Regions from separate parts of the Intrasporangium sp. Soil_C_50 genome, predicted to be linked through region 2. Evidence: riboswitches for the same ligand, from Rfam matches in the RefSeq annotation. Region 2 holds a riboswitch; the other holds the start of a gene.
The links. Region 2 has a riboswitch for cyclic di-AMP ahead of AC3A5R_RS16025 (C40 family peptidase). Riboswitches for the same ligand answer to the same signal wherever they lie in the genome.

Region 1: it holds a riboswitch for cyclic di-AMP, as region 2 does, so the genes downstream of both, AC3A5R_RS06530 (transglycosylase family protein) here and AC3A5R_RS16025 (C40 family peptidase) in region 2, are expected to answer to the same signal.

What each region holds. Positions count from the first base shown of each region.
Region 1 covers NZ_JBDGKB010000001.1:1,380,906-1,386,226, forward strand. The annotation lists gene AC3A5R_RS06510 (helix-turn-helix domain-containing protein) at 1-275, shown strand, start outside; gene AC3A5R_RS06515 (hypothetical protein) at 875-1,321, opposite strand; gene AC3A5R_RS06520 (DUF5994 family protein) at 1,741-2,226, shown strand; tRNA gene AC3A5R_RS06525 (tRNA-Thr) at 2,301-2,373, opposite strand; gene AC3A5R_RS06530 (transglycosylase family protein) at 2,527-3,189, opposite strand; cyclic di-AMP (ydaO/yuaA leader) riboswitch at 3,195-3,398, opposite strand; gene AC3A5R_RS06535 (serine/threonine-protein kinase) at 3,710-5,321, opposite strand, start outside.
Region 2 covers NZ_JBDGKB010000008.1:17,718-23,038, reverse strand. The annotation lists gene AC3A5R_RS16045 (TetR/AcrR family transcriptional regulator) at 1-245, opposite strand, end outside; gene AC3A5R_RS16040 (MMPL family transporter) at 316-2,514, shown strand; tRNA gene AC3A5R_RS16035 (tRNA-Gly) at 2,585-2,658, opposite strand; gene AC3A5R_RS16030 (FBP domain-containing protein) at 2,764-3,261, opposite strand; cyclic di-AMP (ydaO/yuaA leader) riboswitch at 3,701-3,837, shown strand; gene AC3A5R_RS16025 (C40 family peptidase) at 3,841-4,428, shown strand; gene AC3A5R_RS16020 (hypothetical protein) at 4,465-5,321, opposite strand, start outside.

The DNA.
Region 1 (5,321 bases), on a different contig from region 2:
TGCCCGCCGGCAACAGCAGGCCCGAGCTCAGGACCCACGAGGGCTACGAGTGGCTCTACGTGCTCTCCGGGCGGATGCGTCTGGTGCTGGGCGATCACGACTCGGTGCTGCGCGCCGGCGAGGTGGCGGAGTTCGACACGCACGTACCCCACTGGTTCGGCAGCGACGGCACCGGACCGGCGGAGGTCCTCAGCCTGTTCGGCCCCCAGGGCGAGCGGGTGCATGCCCGGGCGCGACCCCCGGTGGGTGGGCAGGGAGAGCCACGGACCCGGTAGCGGAGCAGGACGGCGCGCCGGAGTGGCTGGGTCGAGGGTGGCCACAGCCCAAGGAGTCACCAGCGACGCCGAAGATGCGCGAGGCCGGCCTCGGGTACACCCCTGCTGGCCGGCCTCGCTCGGTGAGGTCGCGGAGTTCGACGGCGCCGGGTTCTGCACCTACAGATCGCCGCGCCCTTGGCCCTCCCACAGCCATCTCCACAAGCGCAACTGGTCCGACCCCTCCCTACGGACCTCTGGCCATCATGCGCTCGTCGGGACGAGATGGGAAGACCCACACAAATACCCGACCGAGCATGCGCGGGATACGGCCGATCCGGCGCCTCTCGCAGCGAGAAGCGCCTGCCGGGACGACGGTGGGTGGACGGCCCGAACTGGGGTATGGCTCGTTGTGGCGCCGCCGCCTGGGTGCTCCAGCAGTGCGGCTCCAGGCGGCGACGTGAGCATTCTGAGCAGCGACCGGCCGCTGCGCAACGTTCACCATCAAAGCGGTCACCGTACTTCGCGGACTGGAGCGGATGTGCGCGGGCAGGCGGGCTCCGGCACCGCGGCCACCGATTCCCGGCTCTCGTGCTGCTGGTCGCAGATGACCTCACAGCTCAGACGTAGTACCCCCAGTAGACGCCCGACTCATCCTTCTGGAGCTCGATCCCGTCGGGCTGCCCCAGCTGGAACCCGATAGTCATGAGGACCTCCTCGTACAGGTCTGCCTGGCCGACCTCCAACGTGTGGACCGTCGGACGATCGGGCCCCCCTGTCGTGTACCACGTGTGGCAGTAGAGGGATGGACCCCCTTGGACAGCATCGCGTAGCTGTTGGAGGTCGCCGGCCGCACCGTCCATGACGCGAATGCTGCGCGGCTCAATGAGGAGCCACGCACCGGCTTCCCCGGCTTGGACGTGCTCGGGCATTTCCGACGCGTCGAGCCAGCCCGGACCTGAGAACAGGTCGATGACAACGAGGCGCCGCATCATCTCGCGCAGCCTTTCAGGGGCGGGGATGGCTTCGGCGGCCGCCGATGTCGCGTTCCAGGCGCAGACCGTCACGCAGCCCCCGAGGAGTGGGCCACCCACGGGCGGTGAGAGCTGAAGCGTAATGTTCCATGGCTTGCAGCAGCGACGCGTGGGCGGCCACGAGGCGGTCAGGCGACGCCGGCCCGGCACGCAGCCTTCCGAGCTCCCCGCGAGCAGTGTGGAGGTCGTCCAGCAACGCTGACAGGGAAGGGCCGTCGGGCCGGGAGCCACGGAGCGGGTCGGCGGGCATGTAGGACCTCGACTCCCTCGCGGCCCGGGACGGTTCCGGCGTGCGAGACTCATCCCATCCTAGTTCCCCTTTCGGGTGAAGCTCATGGTCCGCCCTCACGCAGGACGTACTGTGGAGAAACAAGGACTTCCTCGGCGACGGCATTCTGGTCGTTGCCAGTTCTTCCTCTCGCTGGACATCGTCCGGCTCAAGGCGGTCTGGCATGACCGGCACAGACCCCGTCGAGGCGTCCGGCCTCCCGTTGGTTCACCCACTTCGGCTGTACCTTCCCGTGGCCATCCCGGAGCGGGCCCGGGCCTGCCTCGACGGCGCATGGTGGCCCTACTCGGACGACCTGGAGAGCCAGGCCGTCGACCTGGCCAGGGTCGTCGGGGCCCGGCGGAGCGGCCGGGTGGAGGGCATCGCCTACGACCCCAGCATCTGGACGGCGACTCGACGAACGATCCCTCGTTCGGGAGTCGCACTACGGATGGGGTCGGTACTCTCCGACGAACCTCACGAGGTCACGCTGGTGATGGTCGATGGGAGGAGGGTGGAGCTCCTCGTCGTTCCTCCTGCAACCTCGCCTCACAACGCCGACTGGATGATGCGACGGGCCGTGGAACGCGGCAGCGCTGCACACGGCAACGGCCTGATCCAGCTTGCCGACGGGCTGGCAACACCCCATCGAGATCCGCGGGACTCCTAGACCAAGCCGAAGCACCGTCAGGCATGGGCCAGAGCCGAAACGTCAAGCATCAAGCGGAGTCATACAGGTGAGAGAGCTGGCGGGGGGACTCGAACCCCCAACCACCTGTTTACAAGACAGGTGCGCTGCCAGTTGCGCCACGCCAGCGGCCCGGTCGTGCGGCAGATCCGCTGCCGTCCGGTCGGGCGCCAGCGTAACGGAGGCCGACCGTCCCGTCCCACACGGCAGACGAAGGACGGCCCCGCGGGACCCAGGGGTTGGTCGCGCGAGGCCGTCCGGTCGTGCTCGGTCAGAGGTGCGTCACGGAAGACGCAGCACCTGGCCGACGTAGATGAGGTTCGGGTTGTGCACCCGTGCCTTGTTGGCAGAGTACAGGGCCTTCCACCCGCCGGAGACGTGGTAGCGCTGGGCGATGCTCCCGAGCGTGTCGCCACGGCGCACCGAGACCTGCTTGCCGGCTCCCACGTAGCTGTTGACCTTCTTGGTCGTCGTCTTCGTCGCGTACGTCTTCTTCTTCACGACCTTCTTGGCGGTCGTGATCGGCGCGCGGACCGTCGAGCGCGACGCAGCGGCGTTGGCGCCCCCGTTGGCCTTGGTCAGGCCCGCACGACGCGAGCAGACGGGCCAGGCCCCGGGGCCCTGCGAGGCGAGGACCTTCTGGGCGACGGTGATCTGCTCGGCCTTGCTCGCGAGGTCGGCGCGCGGGGCGTAGGCGCGACCGCCGTAGCCGGCCCACGTGCTCTGCGAGAACTGCAGGCCACCGTAGTAGCCGTTGCCGGTGTTGATGCTCCAGTTGCCGCCCGACTCGCACTGGGCGACCGAGTCCCACACCGACGCGGCCTTGGCCGACCCGGCAGTGGTGAGGCCACCGACGACGGTGGCGGCGCCGGCGATGCCGACCCCGGCGAGGCGCTGCTTCATCGAGACCCGCTTGGCGGCAGCATGCTTGGACAGGTACTGCATAGGGGTATTCCTTCCTGACGCGGCGCCTGCGGGGTTAGCTGTCGGGTTGGGGACGTCAGGTGCCCTGCCGCGGATGCGGCTTCACCCCAAGGTCAGCCGAGCACGAGGACTCGACCGTCGGTGTACCGACGGCCTTCGACATCACGACTCACTGACCACACTGGGTCCCCCGTCCTCGCCCGGCCCACTGGAGTGGGCGATGTCCCTGGCTGGCGAGGCTCGGCGCGCTCAGGGACCGGATTGCTGGGTGTCCATGTGAAGTTGTGCAGCGTGCCGTGTGGAGGCCGGAACACCATGGCAGCCACCGGTCGTGGACACCCCGGGACGTACCCGGGACCCACCCCGTCCGGCCCGAGAGTCGGGGCCGCCGAGGCACGACGGTACGTGAGGAATCAACGATCCACAACCCGGTCCGAGATGATTTCGTGATCTTCTCGATATCCGGGCTTGACCAAGCCGGATGCCGCAGACGGGTCCCGCCGGACCCCGCGTGTCGGCTGGACGACCGCCCCGTGGCCCCTCAGCGGGGGAGGGGGTTGGCGCCGAACGGCAGCCACGTGAGGCTGGCACCGTGGTCGACCGCAACCAGCCCGACGACCAGGCCGGCCGCGACGAGCGTGATGGCCACGACCTGCGACGCCGTCCCGACCGGCACGGCACGCCGCACGATCGAGCGCGACCCACGCCGCAGCGACACCCCGCCCGGGCCCCACCACAGCATGGCCAGCCCGACGATCCCGCCGACCGCAAGCGTCGAGGGCGAACCGGGGACGAGGTCGGCCCCGGTGGCCCCGGCGAGCAGCAACGCCGTCGCGAAGATGCCCGCCAGCGCCACCGCGATCGGCAGCACGAGCGTCACGGCGGTGGCGATGGCCCCGACGAGCAGGTGCCACGGGCTCGTGATGACGGCGAGCGGGATGTCGCTGCCGCGTCGGCCGTGGGCGTAGCGCCGGAAGACGAGTGCGGACACCGACCGGTCGGTGGCACGGGCGAGGATCGACCACACCGCCAGCGCGACGACCGCGTACCCGGGCCAGGCCATGAGGGCGCCGACCCAGGCGATGCCGGCGGCGCCGAGCACACCGGTACGCATGGCCATGCCGATGCGCGGGTCGCCCTCGCGCGGCGCCGGCTCGGGCTCGGCCCACTCGTCGTCCCAGTCGTCCAGGCCGGCACCGCGACCCCAGCGCTCGTCGTAGAGGTCGGTGGCGCCCGCGCCGTCGTCGTACGGCGTCGGGTCGGGCTCGGGCTCGGGACTCCGGCGCGGACCGCTCGGCGGTGGCGCCCATCGGACGTCGTCGGCGGTCGGCGCGACCGGGGGCAGCACGGCGGTGCCGCGGTCCAGGAAGGCCTGTGTGGCGCCGGGAGCAGCCGTTTCCGCGGCGCCGAGCACGTCGGTGGGCGCGTCCCACGAGGACGCGTGTGGCGTCGGCACCGTGGCGGCCCGGCCGGCGGCGTACTGCTCCAGCGCGGCGATGACCTCGTCGGCGTGCGGGCGCCGCGACGGGTCGGGCGACAGGGACGCGCGCAGCAGCGGCACCAGACGGGGGTCGACGCCCTCGACGTCGACGTCGCCGGCGCGCACGCGGCTCAGGACGGCGTCCATCCGCGACCGGCCGAACGGCGGGCGTCCCGACGCGGCGTAGGTGATCGTCGCGGCCCAGCCCCACCAGTCGGTGGCGTCGGTGATCGCCGCCCCTTCGACGAGCTCGGGCGACAGGTAGCCGGGCGTGCCCATGACGAGGCCGCCCACGGTGTGCCGCACGTCGTCCTGGACATGGGCGATGCCGAAGTCGATGAGGACCGGCTCGCCGTCCTCGACGAGGACGTTGCCGGGCTTGATGTCGCGGTGGACGACGCCGCACGCGTGGATCGAGCGGATCGCCTCGGCCACGCCGCGGGCGAGGCTGAGCAGCTCGCCGGGGTGCAGCGGCCCGTGCTCCTCGACGATCTCGTCGAGCGCGGGACCGGGCACGTACCGGGTGACGATGTAGGGGCGCGGGCCCATGACGTCGGCGTCGATGACGCTCGCGACCCGGGGATCGCGGATGCGCGAGAGCGTCTCGACCTCGCGCATGAGCCGCTGGCGCGCGTCGGCGTCGTGGGCCACGTGCGCGCGCAGCACCTTGATG
Region 2 (5,321 bases):
TAGAGGTGGGCGCCGAGCTCGCCGTAGAGGTCGACGCAGACGCGTCCGAGGAGGGTCTCGCGCGAGTCGAAGTAGCGGTAGATCGCCGGGGCCGTCATGCCGACCCGCTCGGCGACGGCGCGGACGGTGACCGCCTCGACGCCGCCCTCGACGAGCAGCTCGCGTGCGGCGTGGCTCAGCTCGGCCTGGGTCGCGGCGAAGAGCCGCTCGCGGCGGGTGGATTCGGTCTTGACGGCGTCCGGCACAGGAGAACTATAGTTGATCGCGCTAGTTAACGTCGTTCACCAACACGAGCAAGAGTCATCGGAGATAACCATGTTCCAAGCCTTGGGTCGCGTCGTCACCGACGGCCGACGTGTCGTCGCCGCTCTCGCCGTGCTCGTCGCCGTCGCCGCCGGCGCGTTCGGCCTCGGTGTCTTCGGCTCCCTGACCAACGGCGGCTTCGACGACCCGAACAGCGAGAGCGGCCGCGCTGCGACCCTGCTCGAGTCCCGCGTCGCCCGCACCTCGCCCGACCTCGTGGTCCTCGTCGACAGCCGGCAGCGCACCGTCGCCGACCCGGCCTATCGCGCCACCGTCGAGTCCGCGCTGGCCGCGCTGCCCGCCGCCGACGTGGTGTCCACCCACACGTACTGGAGCACCCGGAGCGACGCGTTCGTCGCGCCCGGCGGCCGCACGACCTATGCGGCCGTCACGCTGCGCGACCCGCAGGTCCTCACGGAGGACGCCGCGGCCGTCGACGCCCTGCGCTCCCGACTCACCGACGCCGGCTACGGCGTCCGGCTCGGCGGCCCGGCCGGCGCCAACGTCGACATCTCCGACCGCGTCGCCGCCGACATCGGTCGGGCCGAGTCGCTGTCGATGCCGATCCTGCTCGTGCTGCTCGTCGTCATCTTCGGCAGCGTCGTGGCCGCCTCGCTGCCGTTGCTCGTCGGCGGCCTGTCGATCGTCGGCGCCTTCGCCGCGATCCGGGCCGTCACCTCGTTCACCGACGTCAGCATCTTCGCGATCAACCTCGTGACGATCCTCGGCCTCGGACTCGCCATCGACTACGGCCTGCTCATGGTCGGGCGCTTCCGGGAGGAGCTCGCCGCCGGCCACGACCGGTTCGCCGCGACGCGTCGCACCGTATCCACCGCCGGTCGGACCGTCACGGTGTCGGCCGCCACCGTGGCCGTGGCGCTGTCCGGCCTGCTGCTGTTCCCGCAGACCTTCCTGCGCTCCATGGGGATCGGCGGGATCGCGGCGGTGATCGTCGCCGCGGTGGCCGCCGTGGTCGTCCTGCCTGCCGTGCTCGCGATGCTCGGCAGCCGCGTCGACCGGTGGTCGCTGCGACGGTCGCACCGGGTCGAGCGCGGCACCGGGTTCTGGTCGCGCCTCGCCGAGCTCGTCATGCGGCGGCCGGTCGTCTTCCTCGCGTCGGGCCTCGCGGTCCTGGCAGTGCTGGCGGCGCCCTTCCTCGGGGTGCGTTTCGGCGGCGTCGACGAGCGCGTGCTGCCCGCCGACGCCGAGACGCGCCAGGTGAGCCAGGTTCTCGCGCGGGACTTCGGCGTCACGACGACCGACCCGGTGGTGGTCGCGGCGACGCTCGACGCGCCCGTCGCGTCCGCCCAGGGGCAGGCCGTCCTCGGCCGGTACCTGGCCGACCTGCGCCGCCTCGACGGCGTCACCGGAGCGCAGGTCGTCGGCGCCGACGGCGACCTCGCCGCAGTGTCGGTCACCTATCGGGGTGAGTCGCTGGACCAGCAGGCCAAGGACGTCGTGGCCGGGGTCCGCGGGCTGCACACCGACGGCGTCCGGCAGGCCCTCGTCACCGGCCCGACCGCGCAGCTCATCGACCGGCTCGACTCCATCGGGGCCACGCTGCCGCTCATGGGCCTCGTCGTCGCCGGCGCGACGTTCCTGCTGCTCTTCCTCGCCTTCGGCTCGCTGCTCATGCCGCTCAAGGCGATCCTGCTCAACCTCGCGACGCTCGCGGCGACCCTCGGTGTCGTCACGTGGGTCTTCCAGGAGGGCCATCTGTCCTCGTGGCTCGGCTTCGAGTCCACGGGGTTCGTCGAGGCCACCCAGCCGATCCTCGTCATGACGCTCGTCTTCGGGCTGTCGATGGACTACGAGGTCTTCCTCCTGTCGCGGATCCGCGAGCAGTACGACCGGACCGGAGACAACCGTGCCGCCGTCGCCACGGGCATGCAGCGCACCGGCCGGATTATCACGTCCGCAGCCCTGCTCATCCTCGTCGTGATCGGCTTCTTCTCCGCGTCGTCGATCAGCTTCATCAAGCTCATCGGCGTCGCGATGATCGTCGCCATCGTCCTCGACGCGCTGCTCGTGCGCATGGTCGTCGTGCCGGCGACGATGCGCCTCCTCGGCGCCGCGAACTGGTGGCTGCCCGGCCCGCTGGCGCGCGTCTACGCCCGGTTCGGGATCCGCGAGGAGGGCGACGCCGCGGGCGAGCCCGACGCGACCGGGCCCGAGGCGACGCCGCGGCCCGACCCGGTTCCCGTGGGCTGACCCGACCCGACCGCCCCGGAAGCCGGGGACGCACGAAGGGCCCGGTCGCGAGACCGGGCCCTTCGTCTACTGGAGCAGGCGGCACGAATTGCACGTGCGTCTTCCTTCTGGAAGAAGGATGTTCTGCTACTGAACTACACCTGCGAGGCGTCGCCCACCGTAGCGGACGCTGCCTCGACCGTCCAACCCGCCGCGCCCTGACGCGCCGTGACGCGCCCTGACGCGCCGGGGGACGACGGGTCGTGGTGGTCAGCCGTGCCGGACGCGTCGCGCGAACGCCGCGGACCGCGTCCGCAGCTCCTCGACGCGTCGGTCGACGAGGGCCTGCGGGTCGAGCCCGCCCTCGAGCGCGTTCGGAAGGCGGCGCACGTGGGCCGAGCAGCTGAAGTCGGCGTGCACGAGCGTGCCGAGGCTGTTGCCGTCCCGTCCTGCGGCGCCGGCGCGGCGGGCGACGAACAGCGACACGTCACCCGTGGCGAAGACGTCCTCGCACCACGCGCACATGGCGCTGCGGCCGCCCTTCTTCTCGCTCGCGCGGAGCATGAAGCCGATCGGCTCGTCGTCGACGGGGACGACGACGTAGGCCCGCTGCGGGTTGCTGCGGTCGGTCCAGCCCAGGTAGTCGAGCGCGTCCCAGTGGTCGCTGGTCAACGACTCGAAACGGTTCGGCAACGGAGCCTGCTTCGCCTCGCGGCGCGAGCAGTTGACGAGCGATGTGCGGATCTCGTTCTCGGACAGTGGTTTCACGGTGGTTCCTTCATCGTGCATGCGCGGGCACGGCCGGATGACCCGGCCGGCCGGGTGGGGAGAGAGGTTCAGCGGTGGAACCGGTCCGCTGAGCAGGCCATGGCGGCCACCCACCTCTCCGCGGGCCTTCCCGCTCACGACGACACGACGCCCCGCATCCGCGTGCGGGGCGTCGTCCATGGTGCGTCGAACCGCTGCTGGAGTCCACCTGGTTTTCCGCCGGCGACGTTTTCCCACACGGACGCCGACTCGTCGTAAAGGCGACGAATCGGGCTGTCGTTCTGTCGACTTCGCACCGCTTTGGGCTGGCAACTGTTGACCAAGGTGGGGACCGGCCATTTTCCCGGCTCCGAGTGTCTGTCACCGTCGACTGGAGTTCATCGCCCGGGGTCTTCCCCGGGCGGCCCGCCGGGCGCCGAATCCTGTCCGCCGGTGGGGCAGTCGGGCAAGACCGCGGACAGGAACGGGGGACCCACATCCGGGCCGCACAGCCGGCCCTCGGGGTGAAGCCGCAGCAGCGGCCGGGCATCTTCCGTCCGAACCCGACAGCTCACCTCGTAGGCGTGGAAGGGATCCCCCATGTCCACCACCACCCCTGCACGTCGCATCTCCCTGTCCTCGCTCGCCCTCACGCCCCTGCTCGCCGGTGCCCTGCTCGTCGGGACCGGCGCGGCGCCACCGGCCTCGACGGCGGCCTCCCCCCCGGCCCCCCAGGTGGCCACGAGAGTGGTGGGCCCGAGGGCCGCGGCACCGTCCCCCGCCTCGGTCCGGACCGTCTCGGTCGCCTACGTCACCCCCGCCTCCATCGCCATCCCACGCGGTCTGCGAGCGGTTCGGATCGCCGCTGCCCAGCGCGGCAAGCCCTACCGGTGGGGCGGAGCCGGGCCACGCTCGTTCGACTGCTCCGGGCTCGTGTACTACGTGTACAAGAAGCGGTTGCACGTGCAGCTGCCACGCACCGCGAATGCTCAGCGGCTCAAGACGATTCGCATCGCCAAGTCGAGCGTCCGACCGGGCGACCTCATCTTCTTCATGTCCCACGGCCGGGCCTACCACGTCGGCATCTACGCCGGCCACGGCAGGATCTGGCACTCGCCGCGGCCGGGTCAGCGCGTCCAGCTCCAGAAGATCTGGACGTCGCAGTGGCGGGCTGGCCGCATTCGCTGATGAACGCTCGTCGGTCGACGTCCCCTCACCGACGCGTCAGCGGCGGCCGTCGACCGACGAGTACTTCGAGGCATCGCCGCCACGGCTGCGCCCGTACCAGTCGCGCCAGATGATCCGGTGTATCGGCACGAGCCGGGGGATGTCGCGCAGCCCGGGCAGGAACGGCAGGAGCACGAGCAGGAGCGAGAGCACCATCATCAGACCCCAGACGAGCGCGTCGGCGTTGTCGGAGGTGCTGAACGGCGGCACCTGGTACCAGAAGGTGTAGAGCCACAGCCAGGGCTGGCCGGGGTAGTTGCCGGTCTCGTTCATCATCCCCCACTGGTCGCCGCCGAGGCTCCGCGCTCGAGCCTGGTCCTCGAGGTAGGTGCCGTCGGCGAGGAGCAGCAGCCGGCGCGTCGGGTCGTTGCCGTAGAACGAGCCGTTGCTCACCATCTGCTCGAGCCCGCCGGCAGCGGCGACCTTCTGATAGGCGGTCGCGAGCGTCGGCACCGGTCCGTAGTTCCCGGCCGCCACCTGGGCCGGGTCGCCGTTGGGGGCGGCGCCGAGGGCGGTGGCGTAGGCGCTCGCCCACGCCGCGCGCTGCTCGTCGCCGGCCGTGCGCCAGCGACGGAGCGCGAGACTGAGGGTCGGGTCGCCCGTCACCGACTGGAGCGGCGTGATGACGAAGTCCTGTGCGGCGTCGACCGGGTTGGTGACGCCCGCCAGCTTCTGCAGCGGCAGCCCGAGCAGCGTCTGCCCGTCGGACGCCGTGTTGTACGGCGGCCCGTAGCCCGCCGTGGTGCTGTCGCCGGACAGCTCGGACGCGGCGGTGGCGACGACGTCGTTCGGCGCGCTCCGAGCCCAGTCCTGCAGGCTGATCGCGCGCTCGTCGGGAGACCCGAACGCGATCG